One region of the Lysinibacillus sp. FSL K6-0057 genome, then DNA from elsewhere that is predicted to be linked to it. Evidence: riboswitches for the same ligand, from Rfam matches in the RefSeq annotation. Region 1 holds a riboswitch; each other region holds the start of a gene.

What was found. Region 1 has a riboswitch for cobalamin ahead of mmgD (citrate synthase). Riboswitches for the same ligand answer to the same signal wherever they lie in the genome.
Region 2: linked by a shared signal. The riboswitch ahead of MHB40_RS22415 (iron chelate uptake ABC transporter family permease subunit) and the one ahead of mmgD (citrate synthase) in region 1 are both predicted to bind cobalamin.
Region 3: linked by a shared signal. The riboswitch ahead of MHB40_RS11495 (hypothetical protein) and the one ahead of mmgD (citrate synthase) in region 1 are both predicted to bind cobalamin.

The regions. Positions count from the first base shown of each region.
Region 1 is NZ_CP152047.1:2,543,732-2,548,937, forward strand. Features, by position in the region: gene MHB40_RS12445 (NUDIX hydrolase) at 1-448, opposite strand, end outside; cobalamin riboswitch at 696-892, shown strand; gene mmgD (citrate synthase) at 1,084-2,205, shown strand; gene prpD (2-methylcitrate dehydratase) at 2,304-3,737, shown strand; gene prpB (methylisocitrate lyase) at 3,802-4,716, shown strand; gene MHB40_RS12465 (acyl-CoA dehydrogenase family protein) at 4,759-5,206, shown strand, end outside.
Region 2 is NZ_CP152047.1:4,479,668-4,484,873, forward strand. Features, by position in the region: gene MHB40_RS22400 (SMR family transporter) at 1-183, shown strand, start outside; gene dapF (diaminopimelate epimerase) at 274-1,131, opposite strand; gene MHB40_RS22410 (heme ABC transporter ATP-binding protein) at 1,187-1,978, opposite strand; gene MHB40_RS22415 (iron chelate uptake ABC transporter family permease subunit) at 1,984-3,030, opposite strand; cobalamin riboswitch at 3,175-3,363, opposite strand; gene MHB40_RS22420 (biotin transporter BioY) at 3,518-4,114, shown strand; gene MHB40_RS22425 (YdhK family protein) at 4,230-4,799, shown strand; gene MHB40_RS22430 (response regulator transcription factor) at 4,840-5,206, opposite strand, start outside.
Region 3 is NZ_CP152047.1:2,349,482-2,354,687, forward strand. Features, by position in the region: gene MHB40_RS11490 (hypothetical protein) at 1-2,325, shown strand, start outside; cobalamin riboswitch at 2,449-2,633, shown strand; gene MHB40_RS11495 (hypothetical protein) at 2,860-3,615, shown strand; gene MHB40_RS11500 (translation factor GTPase family protein) at 3,766-5,206, opposite strand, start outside.

The DNA of each region.
Region 1 (5,206 bases):
ACAATGTATCTTCCAGATTGTTTAATAGCAGTTTCGTTCTTTTCTCAAGTTGATCTGGTAGCTCATTTTTACTGAAATAGGTAAGTTTCAAGCTCTCATCATCCTTCATCTCCAATATACCCCTTACATTTTTCGCAATATAAAGATGAATAACTGTATAGACCTCATCCCCATTTGGATATTGGAAATAATAATCTGGCCCTGAAAAAACACCCACCAAGTCAAATTCATTCGCTACAAGTCCTGTTTCTTCATGAAGCTCACGAGCAGCAGCTTCCTCTAACGTTTCTTTTAGTTCCAATGCACCGCCAGGTAATCCCCAATCCAACGTATCTGATCGATGTTGAAAGAGAATTTGCTTGTCATCGTTACCCACAAGAATGGTCGCCCCAATACTGATAATTGGTCTACTACCGATGTATTTCCTTAACTCTGTAATATATCCCATATTGGTCCCTCCTATAGATCATAAGAAACGATTCGCCTTTCTTCCTTTAAAAACCTCTATTTTCCTTGTAATGCTTAAAATTGGATGTATTGGGATAGATGCACAATCTTTTTTTGTACAAAATATTGCTAAAAAACGCAGAATAGTTCATCAAAGATGAAAAATAGCTTTTTATAATCAGTCTTTTCTGAATTTTACCTATATTGATTGTTTTGAAAACTCTATGTTAAGGTAAAAAGACAAATTGAATATGCTAAATTTTGGTGGTTCAAATGGGAGCTGATTCTATTTGATTAAAAGGGAAGTTGGTGAGAGTCCAACACTGTCCCGCAACTGTATTTAGGAGCTCGAAAACAAAGCCACTGTTTTGTTTGTCAAAATGGGAAGGTGTTATGGGAGCGTTGATCATAAGTCAGGAGACCTGCCACGAAAAAAAGCATCAATTGACCTACGAGGATAGGGAGGTGTTAGCTACTGCATGATTGTGAATTCATGTAAATTCACTGTTTTTTTGGTCTGTCATGCTTTTGTAGATTAACAACTTCTAGAAAGGGATAGGAGTTGTTTTTTTGTTGTTCTGTCGTGTTTGAATGGTAACGCTTACAAGAATAATTAAACAAAGGGGCTGTCATTAAATGGAGTTAAATTATTCACCAGGTCTTGATGGAATCATTGCCGCTGAAACAAAGCTATCTTTTTTAGACACTGTAGGAAGTCAAATAGTTATTCGAGGCTATGACTTGATTGAATTATCTCAGCGATATTCGTATTTAGATATTGTTTACTTATTGCTGCATGGAGAAATACCAACTACCGAGCAACAGGCTGATCTACAGGACAAATTGAAAGCTCATTATCAGGTTCCTCAAGAGCTATTTCAAATTTTCAAGCTATTGCCCAATGAAACACATGCGATGGATGGGCTTAGAACAGGAATTTCCGCTTTAGCAGGCTTTGATCAGCACATCAATGATCGTTCGACTGAAATGAATTTATCGCGAGCATATAGACTTTTAGGAGGTATGCCCAACATCGTAGCAAATAGCTATCGTGTATTAAATGGACAAGAGGTTGTCGAGCCGGATAGTCAACTTTCCTATAGTGCCAATTTTTATTACATGATTACGGGCAGAAAGCCAACTGCGTTAGAAGAAGAAATTTTTGATCAGTCACTCGTTTTATATAGTGAGCATGAGATGCCAAATTCAACATTTGCGGCTCGTGTCATTGCTTCTACACAATCTGATTTGTATGGCGCTTTAACGGGAGCTGTCGCATCGTTGAAAGGGAATTTACATGGAGGGGCTAACGAGGCAGTCATGTACATGCTTCTTGAAGCCAAAACAGTAGAAGGCTTTGAAGCATTGTTGAAAAACAAGCTACAAAATAAAGAAAAGATTATGGGCTTTGGCCACCGTGTCTATATGAAAAAGATGGACCCAAGAGCGCAAATTATGAAAGAAGCCTTGCACAAATTATGTTTAGAGCAAGGGGATGATCGCTTATATCACATGTGTGAAGCTGGTGAAAAAGTGATGGTACAGGAGAAAGGGTTGTATCCAAATTTAGATTATTATGCAGCACCCGTGTACTACATGCTTGGTTTGCCGATTGAAATCTATACGCCAATCTTCTTTGGCTCACGAACAATTGGCTTATGTGCCCATGTGATTGAGCAGCATGACAATAATCGATTATTCAGACCTCGTGTCAATTATATTGGCGAGCGTCATAACCTTGAAAAACTGTCGGTATAATCAAGTTTTAACAACTCGCCATAAAGCTAATGGGCATTCTGACCAATGCCCATCAGCAAACTAGTATATCAAACTTAAGCCTTGAAAGGAAGATATAGATGATTAAAACAAATGACATAACAAAGACAGATCAATTACTTACAGATATTGCGGATTATGTACTAAATACAAAGATTACAAGTGAAGAGGCATACGAAACGGCACGCTATGTTCTATTGGATACTTTAGGCTGTGGCATTTTGGCCTTACAATATCCTGAATGCACGAAGCTTCTTGGTCCAGTAGTACCAGGCACAGTCGTTCCTAATGGTACACGTGTTCCTGGAACTTCCTATGTTCTTGATCCAGTAAAAGGCGCTTTTAATATCGGGTGTATGATTCGTTGGTTAGATTACAACGATACTTGGCTTGCGGCTGAATGGGGGCATCCATCTGATAATTTAGGTGGCATATTAGCTGTGGCAGATTATTTAAGTCGCGTGCGTGTGGCAGAGGGTAAGGCGCCTCTTAAAGTGAAAGATGTTTTAGAAATGATGATTCAAGCACATGAAATACAAGGGATTTTAGCACTCGAAAATAGCTTAAATCGTGTTGGGCTAGATCATGTTCTGTTTGTCAAAATTGCAACAACAGCTGTTGTGACAAAGGCATTAGGAGGCACGCATCAGGAAATTGTCAATGCATTGTCCAATGCCTGGATTGATAATTCAAGCCTACGAACATATCGCCATGCACCGAATACAGGTTCTAGAAAATCATGGGCTGCTGGTGATGCAACAAGTAGAGCAGTGCAATTAGCGATGATGGCTGTGAAAGGCGAAATGGGCTACGCAACGGCCTTATCTGCACCAGGCTGGGGATTCCAAGACGTTCTATTTAATAAACAAGAATTAAAGCTTGCTAGACCACTGACATCCTATGTGATGGAAAATGTACTATTCAAGGTTTCTTATCCAGCTGAATTCCATGCACAAACAGCTGCAGAATGTGCCGTTCATTTACACCATGAAGTGAAAAATCGTTTACAGGACATTGAACGCATTCAAATTACGACACATGAATCAGCAATACGAATTATTGATAAGGAAGGACCTCTTCTGAATCCAGCTGATCGCGATCACTGCCTTCAATATATTACAGCTATTGGTCTTATCTTTGGTGATATCATTGCAGATCACTATGAAGATGATGTGGCAGCAGATCCTCGTATCGATGAGTTAAGAAATAAAATGGTGGTTGTGGAAAACGCTCAATATACAATCGATTACCTAGATCCTGAAAAACGTTCGATTGCCAATGCTGTTCAAGTTTATTACAACGACGGCACATCATCTGAGCTTATTGAGTGTGAATATCCTTTAGGACACCGTTTCCGTCGTGAGGAAGCATTCCCTCAAATCATTGATAAATTCCAGCAAAACATCAGTACCCATTATTCACAAAAACAATTACGTAAAATTAATGAGGTTTGTGCTAATCAAGAGCTTCTTGAGAATAGTGCCGTCCATGAATTTGTTAATTTATTTGTTTAACTTTCTAGGCGATTCTGGACGTACTTATGGCGAGGCATCATTGATTATTAGGGGGTTTTTATAGATGGCGTGGATTGTAAATGAAGCGATAACACAAAAACAACTGGCTGAGCAATTTAAAGCGCTCATTAATCGTTCAACGATTTTGCAAATACCAGGCGCACATGATGCAATGGCAGGTTTAATGGCTAAAAAAGTTGGCTTTGAGGCATTGTATCTTTCTGGAGCTGCCTACACGGCCAGCAGAGGCTTACCTGATTTAGGAATGATTTATTCCAATGAAGTGGCGCAACGAGCGAACGATATTATTCGTGCTACGAATTTACCAATGCTCGTGGATATCGATACTGGCTTCGGCGGTGTACTAAACGTTGCCCGTACAGCGCGTGAAATGATAGAGGCAGGGGTTGCTGCTGTACAGCTAGAAGATCAAAATCTTCCAAAAAAATGTGGTCACTTGAATGGAAAAACGCTTGTTTCCCAAGAGGAAATGATACAAAAAATAAAGATGATTAAGCAAATAGCTCCTACTTTAGTGATTGTTGCCCGCACAGATGCGAGGTCTGTAGAAGGCTTAGAACAGGCTATCTTAAGAGCTAAAGCCTATGTAGCAGCTGGGGCAGATGCTATTTTTCCAGAGGCGTTACAAACAGAAAAAGAGTTTAAACAATTTGCCCATGAGCTGGATGCTCCCTTATTAGCTAATATGACTGAATTTGGACAAACGCCTTATTATACCGCTAAGGAGTTTGAAAAAATGGGCTATTCGATGGTGATTTATCCCGTTACATCCATGAGAGTTGCAGCCAAAGCCTATGAGCAAGTGTTTACCTTAATAAAAAACACAGGAACTCAGAAAGATGCTATTGAGGATATGCAAACGAGAAGTGAATTATATGAAACCATTTCCTATTACAAATTTGAAGATTTAGATAGTGAGTTGGCGAAAACCATCTTACCGAAAGAGGAAATAAAGTAGGAGAAAAGTTGTTTTTCTCCTTTTCTTTCAAGGAGGGCTAGTATGGATAAACTAGAGGACAAAATGACCATCTTTACACCAGAGGACTTTCAAGATGAGGAAGAGCTCATCGCAAAAACGGCAGAGCTCTTCATTAAACAGGATGTCTCACCTAATACTACAGCTATTGAAAAGCATCAATATGAAGTTACTCGTCAGTTATTTCAAAAAGCAGGTGACCTTGGTTTACTAGCCATTGAGATACCCGAAGACTATGGGGGGCTGGCACTCAATAAAAAAATTTCAGGGCTCGTTGCAGAAAAAATGGGCTATGGCGGCTCATTTAGTGTCTCTTACAATATTCATGCAGGAGTCGGCACATTGCCCTATGTCTATTTTGGAGATGCGTCACAAAAGCACAGATACTTACCAAAGTTGGCCTCAGGTGAATGGATTGGAGCCTACGCATTGACTGAGCCAGACGCAGGTTCAGATGCATTACATCCCAAAA
Region 2 (5,206 bases), 1.9 Mb from region 1:
CTTTTATATGCATCTTTCAACTATTTACAGTTAAGTATTGCCTATGTAGTATGGGTAGGAATTGGCACTGTTGGAGCTGTGCTAGTAAATATCATTTTCTTTGGTGAATCCAAAAATCTATCACGTATTATTAGTATCCTAGCGATTATCATAGGTGTAGCAGGCTTAAAAGCAGTATCTTAATGTTTCTACAATAAAGGACGCCACTCTTAAATCGGAGGCGTCCTTTATTCATTTTATTTAATATGGCATGGCGAAGAAGTATTGAAGTAATTAAGATAAAAATTCGTAGATTCCATCCGCAATAAACTCTGCTGGACCACGCATCCAGATATGGTCATTTTCGGCCCATCGTATGACTAAATCACCACCACTAAGTTGGACTACTATCTCTTCTTCCTTCTGACAAAAACCATTTAATATAGCAGCCACTACCGCTGCACAAGCACCTGTCCCACATGCCTCTGTTATACCTGAACCTCGCTCCCAAACTCGGCATTTTAATGCTTTCGCATGAACGACCTCTACGAATTCAACATTGCTATGATGAGGAAATCTCACATCATTTGCTATAATCCCCCCTAATGTTTTTAGTGGTGCCTGTTCTATAGCATTCACAAAAATGACGGCATTTGGATTCCCCAAAAACAACGCCGTTACCAAAAGAGATTGTTGGGGTAACGGAAATACCTCATTGATGACATGTTCATTTGGGTTTCCTAGCATCGGAATGTCTTTGCGCAATAAGAGAGGTTTGCCCATATCGACAATCACTTCTATAACACTATTGTTTTGAACCACTACCTGTGCCAGCATAATTCCGGATTTTGTTTCAATCGTAATTAGCTCTTTTCGCATAATATGACGGTCAAAGATATACTTAGCAACACAGCGAAGACCATTACCGCAATTTGTCCCCTCAGAGCCATCTTTATTAAAAATACGCATACAACAGTCAGCAATTTTGGATGGTTGGATAATAATTAATCCATCTGAGCCAATACCTGTATGAACATTGGCCATTTTCTGAGCCAATTCAAAAAAGATATCTTCCTTGTAATCATATTGAAAAAGATCAAGATAGATATAGCTGTTGCCAATACCATGCATTTTCGTAAAGGCTATTTGCATACAGTCACTCCCTATAAAGGATGTTATATGTATTTAAATAGAAGATCTTGCTTTCCTAAACTTGGCTGACCTTCTTCGCAAATTGGTCAGGGACATATGTGAGATAAGGCTTACCTGTCAGTGAGTGTGTTTGAATATCGGCAAAGACACCAAATACATCTTGCAACAATGCTGGCGTCAGCACTTCCTCTGGTGTACCATGACAAACGATCCGCCCTTGCTGTAAAACGTAAATTTGATCGCAGTACATAGCAGCGATATTCAAGTCATGCAAAGCTGCCACTACGGTTAAATGTAAGGTCTGAATTAAATCCATGAGTTGAAGTTGATGTTGAATATCTAAATGATTCGTCGGCTCATCTAATATTAGTACCTGTGCTTGTTGAGCGAGTGCTCGTGCAACCATTACGCGCTTTTTCTCGCCTCCTGAAAGAGAGCTAAAGCTTCGTTTCTCTAAATGAGATATACCCGTTTGTCTAAGAGCATCTTTAACAATTTGGAAATCTTGCTCTTGATCAAGCTCTAATAGCTTTTTATGTGGCGTTCTCCCCATACTGACTAAATCATGCACAGTGAAATCAAATAAAACGGGTGTTTCTTGGCTAACAACGGCCAAATTTTTTGCAATTGCTTTACTTGTTTGCTTTAAAATATCCTGCTCATTTAATAATACCGTACCGCTTTCGGGTTTTAGGAGACGATACATATTTTTTAACAATGTTGATTTTCCGCTTCCATTAGGGCCAATTAATCCAACAAATTGCTTTTCTTTTATTTGAATACTTACATCATGTAGTATACGCTGATCGTAAATGGAGAATGATACTTGTTTCGCTTCTAATGTCATGGAAATTAATCTCCTTCACCGAAAGAATAGTTGTTACGACGGAGTAGCCAAATGAAAAATGGTCCTCCACAAAAAGCTGTAATAATACCAATTGGCATTTCCTGAGGAGCGATGATGATTCGAGCAAAGGCATCTGCCCACACTAAGAATATTCCACCTATTAAAGCACTAATAGGTATTACATATTTATAGTTTGAGCCCACAATTAATCGCACAATATGGGGAATAATTAATCCCACAAATCCAATAGAACCACTAACTGCGACAAGCACACCTGTTAACAGAGAAACGAGTAATATTAGCTGGATACGAAATTGCTGAAGATTCACGCCTAATGTCACTGCCGCCTCTTCCCCCAGTAATAATAAATTTAAATTGCGATAGTGTAGCCACAGTAGCCCAAATACAACGAAGAATACGAAAGCTGGAATCACAATATTATTCCATTTAGCTCCAGCTAAACTACCTAGCATCCAAAACATAACAGCCTTTAAAGCCCCTTCTTGCTTTGACATCATTAAAATAAAGTTAGAGATAGCCGTTAAGATAAAGGACACAGCCATACCTGCCAATAGCAAGCGGAAAATAGAGACACGTCCACCAACACGTGATAAGAAAAAAACAAGTGCAATGGCAAGTAATGACCCAAGAAATGCGGATACTGACAGAGCGTAAATCCCTAAAAATGAAAAGGCCCCTAAAATAATTACAGAAGTAGCTCCGACAGCTGCCCCTGAAGAAATTCCTAGAATATACGGGTCAGCAATGGAATTTCGTACAAGCGCCTGAATCGCTGCCCCCGCAATGGCTAACCCCGCTCCAACAATAGCAGCTAGCAAAACACGAGGTGCTCTTATTTGCCAAATGATGATTTCCTGTGAGCGACTCCAATCTTGTTCGATAGCATTTTGTATAAAAGGAATTTTAGAAAGAATAACTTTCCATACATATAATGGTGTAACTGAAACAGAGCCAACCATTACAGCAAATGTCATTGAAACAATTAATACCATGAAAAGTACAAAGGAAAATAACATAAATTTTTTATTCATCTGTTTTAAACTCCTACTGAATATTGATGAATGAAGCAATAAAAAAAGGTATTCCATGCGAAAATACACATAGAAATACCCTAGATTAAACAAAGTCAGAAAATATCCAGCTATTGTCCGTAATTGCTTGCATCCTCGTGGGCATTACAGGTATTACTAACTGGCAGGTCTCCTGGCTTCGATTCAACATCCTATAATTGCCTTCCCATTCTTACACAGTGGCAAATAATATTATAGGATTCCTCGTTACAGTTGCGGGACAGCATCGGACTTCCACCGACTTCCCTTTTAAGTGACATTCAAAAATATCACACCAATAGTATTTGAAGTTATAAAATTGTGACGATTCTATCATACATTTTTATAGATAGTTAGTCTACATAGAAATGCATCTAGCATTTGAGTTAACTAATTTTAATAATAAGGTTGACACAGATACTTTCGTTTTTTACACTAGCTGTAATAACTTTTAAAACGAGGTGAAATCATGGCAACTGTTACACAACATAGTCATCATAAATTAAGAACTGTCGACATTACCTATATTGGATTATTTTCAACGCTAATGATGGTGGGTGCTAATATCACTTCCTTTGCACCCTTTATGGTAGTTGGTGGTGTACCCATTACGCTTCAAACCTTTTTTGCGATTTTAGCAGGGCTTATTCTTGGTAGTAGAAAAGGTGCGCTCGCCTGTACAATTTATATGTGTGTGGGTTTGGCAGGAGCACCTGTCTTTGCTCGCTTTGGTGGTGGAATTGGTCAAATTTTAAGTCCTACCTTTGGGTTTATTATTACATTTATTTTAGCGGCATTTGTTGCAGGGTGGATCGTGGAACGAAGCGGGACAAAGAAAAGCTTTATCGTAGCTGCTTTAGTAGCAACGGCTATAAATTATTTGATAGGAACAAATTGGATGTTTTTTGCATACAAGCTTTGGGCGAGTGCGCCAGAGAATTTTTCTTATAAGCTAGCTTGGCTTTGGATGATGCCTCCACTACCAAAAGATATTATTTTAGCCATTTTTGCTGGTATCTTCGCGTATAGATTACAAAAAACATTGAAAATCATGCCCATTCAATAACATATCTCTTCACTTCTTTCGTGTCAGACTAGAGGAAAATTTATTCATAGGTCATGTCCATCATTTCTGCACATTTATTTGCTACAGTAAGGGCAAATAGTGAGGAGGATATCACATGACATTCAATAGAAGATGGTCAATCGGACTATTATCAGTAGTCGCTCTAATTAGTTTATCGGCTTGTACAGAGGATCAAACAAAGCCTGCATCCACTTCTGTGGATACTTCTGAAGAAATCGATCATTCTGCGATGAACCATTCAAGTTCTGGCGAAATACCGGCAACCTTAAAAAAAGCTGAAAACCCGAAATTTCCTGTGGGGAGTACAGCCATTATTACAGATGGACATATGGACGGTATGAAAGGAGCCGAAGCAACAATAGTAGGTGCCTATAATACGACTGCCTATGTTATTTCCTATGAGCCCACATCTGGTGGAAAGCGTATAGAAAAGCATAAGTGGGTGATTCATGAAGAATTGATTGACCCACAAGAAGCACCACTGGCTCCTGGAACAGAAGTAAAAACGGATGCAGCACATATGGAAGGTATGGAAAGTGCGACTGTCCTTATTGATGAGGCTGTGCAAACAACTGTATATATGGTTGATTATACTTCCACTACAAGTGGTGAAGCTGTAAAAAATCATAAATGGGTAACAGAAGAAGAGCTTAGCCCAAAATAATAGAAATAACCTCTACCTTCAATTCTGGTAGAGGTTATTTTTAGCTCTTATGCTCCATTGGCTTTCTATTTGCAGACTTATGCCATTTATAGCCGATGCCCCAAACAGTTTGCAAGTAATCATCTGCAGGGAAACCACTTTTTCTTAATTTTTCTCTTAAATTACGCACATGTGAATCAATGGTACGATCTTCAATCGTCACATTATATCCCCAAACTGTATGGATAAGGTGTTCTCTAGAAAATGCTCTATTTTGATGATCTAAAAATAGGGCAAGCATGGCAAATTCCTTTGGTGTTAATGGAATTGCCTTATGTTGAAAATATACTTCAAAGGACTCTCTATCTAAACAAAGCCCTTCAAAGTTAATTACTTTTTCTTCTGATTTCGATCTTCTTAATACAGCA
Region 3 (5,206 bases), 190 kb from region 1:
ACAGGTCAACATTTAATTCAAGTAGTGAATGAGTGCGAACAGGTTGAAGCACAAATTATTGAGACAAAGACCTTATTAAATGAGGAAGTACAGCAGGAAAAAACACTACTAGGGCGATATAGTGAGCTTTCTGCACAGCTAGAATCAATTTCCGATAAAGCAAAGCGACTACGTTTCGATGAACAAACAACCTGGGAAAAACAAAAAGCAACAGCGATTCTACTAAAACAAGTTGAAGAGCAAGATAAGCAACTAAAAACAAAAGAACAACAATTAAGAGATAACGAACGACTTTTGAATAGTGAAAGCGCACGAGTGACGATACATTTCGAAAACCTGAAAAAGGATCTAGTGGAAGCACGTAAGATCGTCCATTTATATCAAAGTAGCCGTTTTATTTTAAGTCAACTAGATGCTGCAAATCTCCAGCAACATCAATTTTTAAAGGAAAAACAGTTATTATCTTCCGCCATCCAAGAGAAGCAGAAAATCATCCAGCAGCTACAACAAAATAAAGTAAGATCTGCTCGTCAACAACAAGGACTAGAAGACTTGCATAGACAAGGTATAGAGGCATATACATTACGTGATTTAATTTCGTTGACACCAAGTGCGCCTTTAAAGTTAGAGTCAAGTATTGAAGCGATTAAATACGCTATTTTTTATAATGCGGTGAGCTATAAGCCACTGAATGATTTGTATTATGTTTCATTAAAGCAGCTCATACCGAATCGTATGATTGACAATATCCCTCATTTAGGATTACAAATGCGTAGCGGACTATCTGAGCAACTACAAAACTATGCCAATAAAGCATTGTGGTGGATCGAGCAATTTTTCACTTCGACGCCTCGAATTGAGGCAGGTACGCTTATAGATGAACGTGGTGCTAGAGGCGCACAGGAACAACTGCAATTTATTCTAAGTGATGCAGCTATTCAACAAACCTTACAAGACCAGGCGAGTAACTTAAACAACTTGCAAGAGCGTCAAGTACAGTTAAATGCGCAGTATGATTATAATATCAAGCAAATTAACCAATTGCATGGAGACTTACGCAAAATTCAACAGGCTGAAAGTACGCTATTGAAGGAAAGCGAACTGCATGCCTATGAAAGTCAACAGAAAGCTTTAACAGAGCAATTGTTAGCAATTTATGATGAGCAAGTGGAAATGGAGGCACAGCGGGAAACAGCTAGAAAACATCAGGCAGAACATTTTCAAGAGCTGCAATTGCTAGAGAAGGAGTGCCGCATTTATGAGGAGCTAGGGGCAGTGGCAGAGCAACAAATCCAGTTACAGCAAATGGAACAAATGTTAAAAGAATTACGCAAAACCATTTATGATTCCAAAAGAGAGCATCAGCAATGGACAGAGCAATTGGAGGAGCTGTCCAATGATAAACGTCAACTAAAATTACTAAAACAAAATCATGAATCAGAGCTTGAATTAATAAATAGTAATCTAACAAACTGTCGGCTACGTATGGTGAGAGCGCAAGAAAAAATCGAACAATTAGAGGCTAGCCAAGCAAGTCTAGTAATAAAACTACAGGAATTAGAGCATATTTTACCTGTCGAAGCATGTGTTGTTGATGAATCCATCTCCATTAAATGGTCTGAGGCAAGGTTAATTCATGGTAATGCAGAAAAAGCTGCAGCATTCGAAGCGGCACGCCTAGAAAAGGTCAATATTCATGCTGAAGTAAATTTTGAAAAAATGAAAGAAGATTTTGAGCGTAAAAATGCAGAATTAGCAAGTGCTGAAATACTTCTTGAGCAAAATGCGGGTTTTGCAGCAGATTTAGAAGATAAACTAGAAACGACCATTAATATGTATTTAACAAAGATTAATATGTTGTTCCAAAAGTATATGGATATCTTTCATTTTGAGGGACATATCGAAAAAGAAAGAATAGAAGAGAAGGCAGGGCGTATTAAATACTTGCTTTATGTGAAAGCTCGTAAAATCGGTCATCAGGGTACTATGGAGGATGTCAGCTTAAAAGCGCGAAATGGCAAAGTAGGTAAAGGTGTTTCAGGAGGGGAGGAATCGTTAAGCTCGCTCCTCTTTGCCTTAGCTTTATTGCAAAACCTCTCGATAGCCCCAAGCTATATCGTACTTGATGAGTTTGATAGCGCACTAGATGATGAACGCAAGGACAAAGTATTTCATTTATATGCAAAAGAGTTAAATCGAAAGTTAATTATTTTATCTCCAAAAGCTCATGATAAAACCTATTACGACCATTTTTCCAAGGTATTTGTCATTGAACATAATTCATCTATCCCACAAAGTAGGATTGTTGGTTTCCAAAAGGTGTAGGACCATTTCGGTGAATGAAATTGTGTTTTAAACGAGCAAGAATTGACTTCTAAATGGCACTCCTTTACAATTAATTTTAATACTTTAATAGGAAAACGAGGTATTCTCGTTTCCTTACCAACTGAATAGCGTGTAGTAATAGGTGTAAATTGCGTGCAATTTGCTTAAAAGGGAAGTCGGTGCAAATCCGACACTGTCCCGCAACTGTAAATGTGAGCGACTTTTCAGCAACCACTGTCTTTGGACGGGAAGGAGAAAGGAAGCGATGACCATGAGTCAGGAGACCTGCCTGTTATGAGTACACACCAGTAACCTACGAGGAATAGGAGGTGGCATGTTGACAAAACAGAATGCTCTGTTCGTCACAGTACGTCAAACGCCCATAGTAAATGAAAGGGTTCACAATCGGACTCGTTCACACATACTTAGGGTTTGTTTGGCATTGTGTGATGAAAGAAGATAAAGCGAAGGATTTCCTCAAAACGTAGGGAGTCCTTTTTGTTTTGAAAATATGTACGCAAAGGGGATGCACGTATGACGAATATTCATGTAACGACAACGCTGGAAACGCCTTATGAAGATATGAACATTTGTAAGCAACCACGCACAGAAGTTGCCAAGAAAGCGAAAACAAGAATGGTGGTCGAATCGCTGATCGATCAATTATTAGCAACGAAGCTGATACGCAACGATCGCTTCTTTGAGCAAATCTTATATAATAAAGAAATTATTTGGATACAAAAAGGGGATGTGGACGGTCATCTATTGGCAAAGGCAGCATTAACAGATGAGCTGAAAACAAAGACCAATCATTTTATGATGTATATGCCGACCAATCCGATTGTCTATGAAGTCAATGGGGAAGCGTATCACTTAATTACGCGCATTGATTCAACACGCGCAAAGCCTAACCTTGATCGTCTAACATTGGAGCCAAAGCCTGTTTTAAGTGCCGCTCGTGTCAATGACTTATTATGCTCGATTGTCATGCGCTTTTATGAAACATATTTACACGATTTGGCACCTCACCATGACAAACTCATCGCATTCGTGCAGCAGGAATATGCCCAGTTTATTGAAGCGGTGCAAGCGTTAAATGATTATCACTTCAACTGGCATCCACGCGGCAATGGGCACGAGCTCTTACTGCAATTAATTGATCATCTGCAAATTTTAAAAAGTCACCCAGGCAAGGTACTGATTGATTTTACGAACAAGCATGACTACGTGATAGTAGAACCCGCTTATTTGATGGACAAACCAACAAAGAAAGCTGTCGGTGCACTATAAAAACAAGCCCTCCGTTTTATGGAGGGCTTGCTTTCATTTAAATGCAGGATCGAAATATATTCACGTTCAAGCAAGAAATACTCGCGCTTGAGCGAAGAATACCCGCGGAAGCAAGCAAAACGCCTCCGAGCGAGCAGGCCGACTCCTGCCCTATAAACAATGCATGGCTGCCTGAGCTTCATGCCACGGAACCGTATATCCTTTGCCCTTTGCACAAAAAATACTAGAGGAACTATATTCAGGGTCGGCATTTTTATCGTAGCCAATCTGTGCAATCACTTCCTCTGTATTATGGCACATATCATAGCCATCAAATTGGAGTGTGAGTGCGCCTTTTCCATTTGTATAGGCAGCAAAGGTTGTGCTGTAGCTCATTAAAGTGGCAACGGGCGCGCGACCTGTTAGCACCACATCTGTTTCGGATAATATCGGGTCATCGAATGTGCCTGCTGCTTGCTGAACGTCAGTCATCATGCGGCCGATAAAGTCGTTTGAAGCCTTCATTTTAAAACGATAATAGGGTTCAAGTAGAACATTTTGGGCTTGCTCTAGTCCCTGGCGCAGCGCACGGAAACTAGCTTCTCGGAAATCGCCGCCCGATGTATGTTCATTATGCCCGCGACCTGTTAGAAGCGTAAAATGAACATCTGTTACAGGGAAGCCTGTAAGTAAGCCATGATGATCGCGCTCAAACAGGTGCTTTTCAACAAGGCGCTGATTGCCTACGGATAAATGATCTGCATGACAGGCATTGCTGAAGGTATTGCCGGTTCCACGTGGATTTGGCTCCATTAATAAATGAACTTCCGCATAATGCTTGAGTGGCTCGAAATGGCCATAGCCTGTCACCTTCGTCGCAATGGTCTCCATATATAAAATTTGCGGCTCGCCAAAGGAGACGGCTAATGAAAAACGTCTCATTAATACCTCTGTCAGGACCTCCAATTGAATGACACCCATAATATGGACATGGATTTCCTGGAACTTTTCCTGCCAAACGACACGTAAAGAAGGCTCTTCGGCTTCAATTAAACGGAAAATCTGTAGCACTTCCTTGATATGCTGATCGCCCGCATATTGAACCTTTGCCTGTAGCGTTGGGACAAGCTCATAGGGCTGTGTTAGCGTCGTTGTACCGATTCGATCTCCAATGTTTGCCTGACTCAGCCCTTTCACCGCGAAAATCTCTCCTGCTTCAACCTGTTGAACGGTCTCAAAGCGACTGCCATTATAAAGGCGAATTTCTGTCACTTTTTCCGTCACTTCACCAAATGAAAATTCATCCCGCACATGTAAGGAGCCCTTGACAGCCTTCATAAAGGTTAAACGCTGATGCCCATCATGACGAATTTTAAAAACCTCTCCTTCAAACGGGACATCCTGCTCAAATTGGGTAGCCGTTAACAGGGGAAGCTGGTCAAGAAATTCCTGAATGCCCTCATCCTTTAAGGCAGAGCCTATAAAGCAAGGGAAAGCACATTCGTTTTTAATCATGGCCTGTAGCTGAGCAAGACATGGTTCATGCTCTAATGACTCATTCAGAAAGGCATCCAGCAATTTTTCGTCGCGCTCCGCCAGCCATTCCATGATG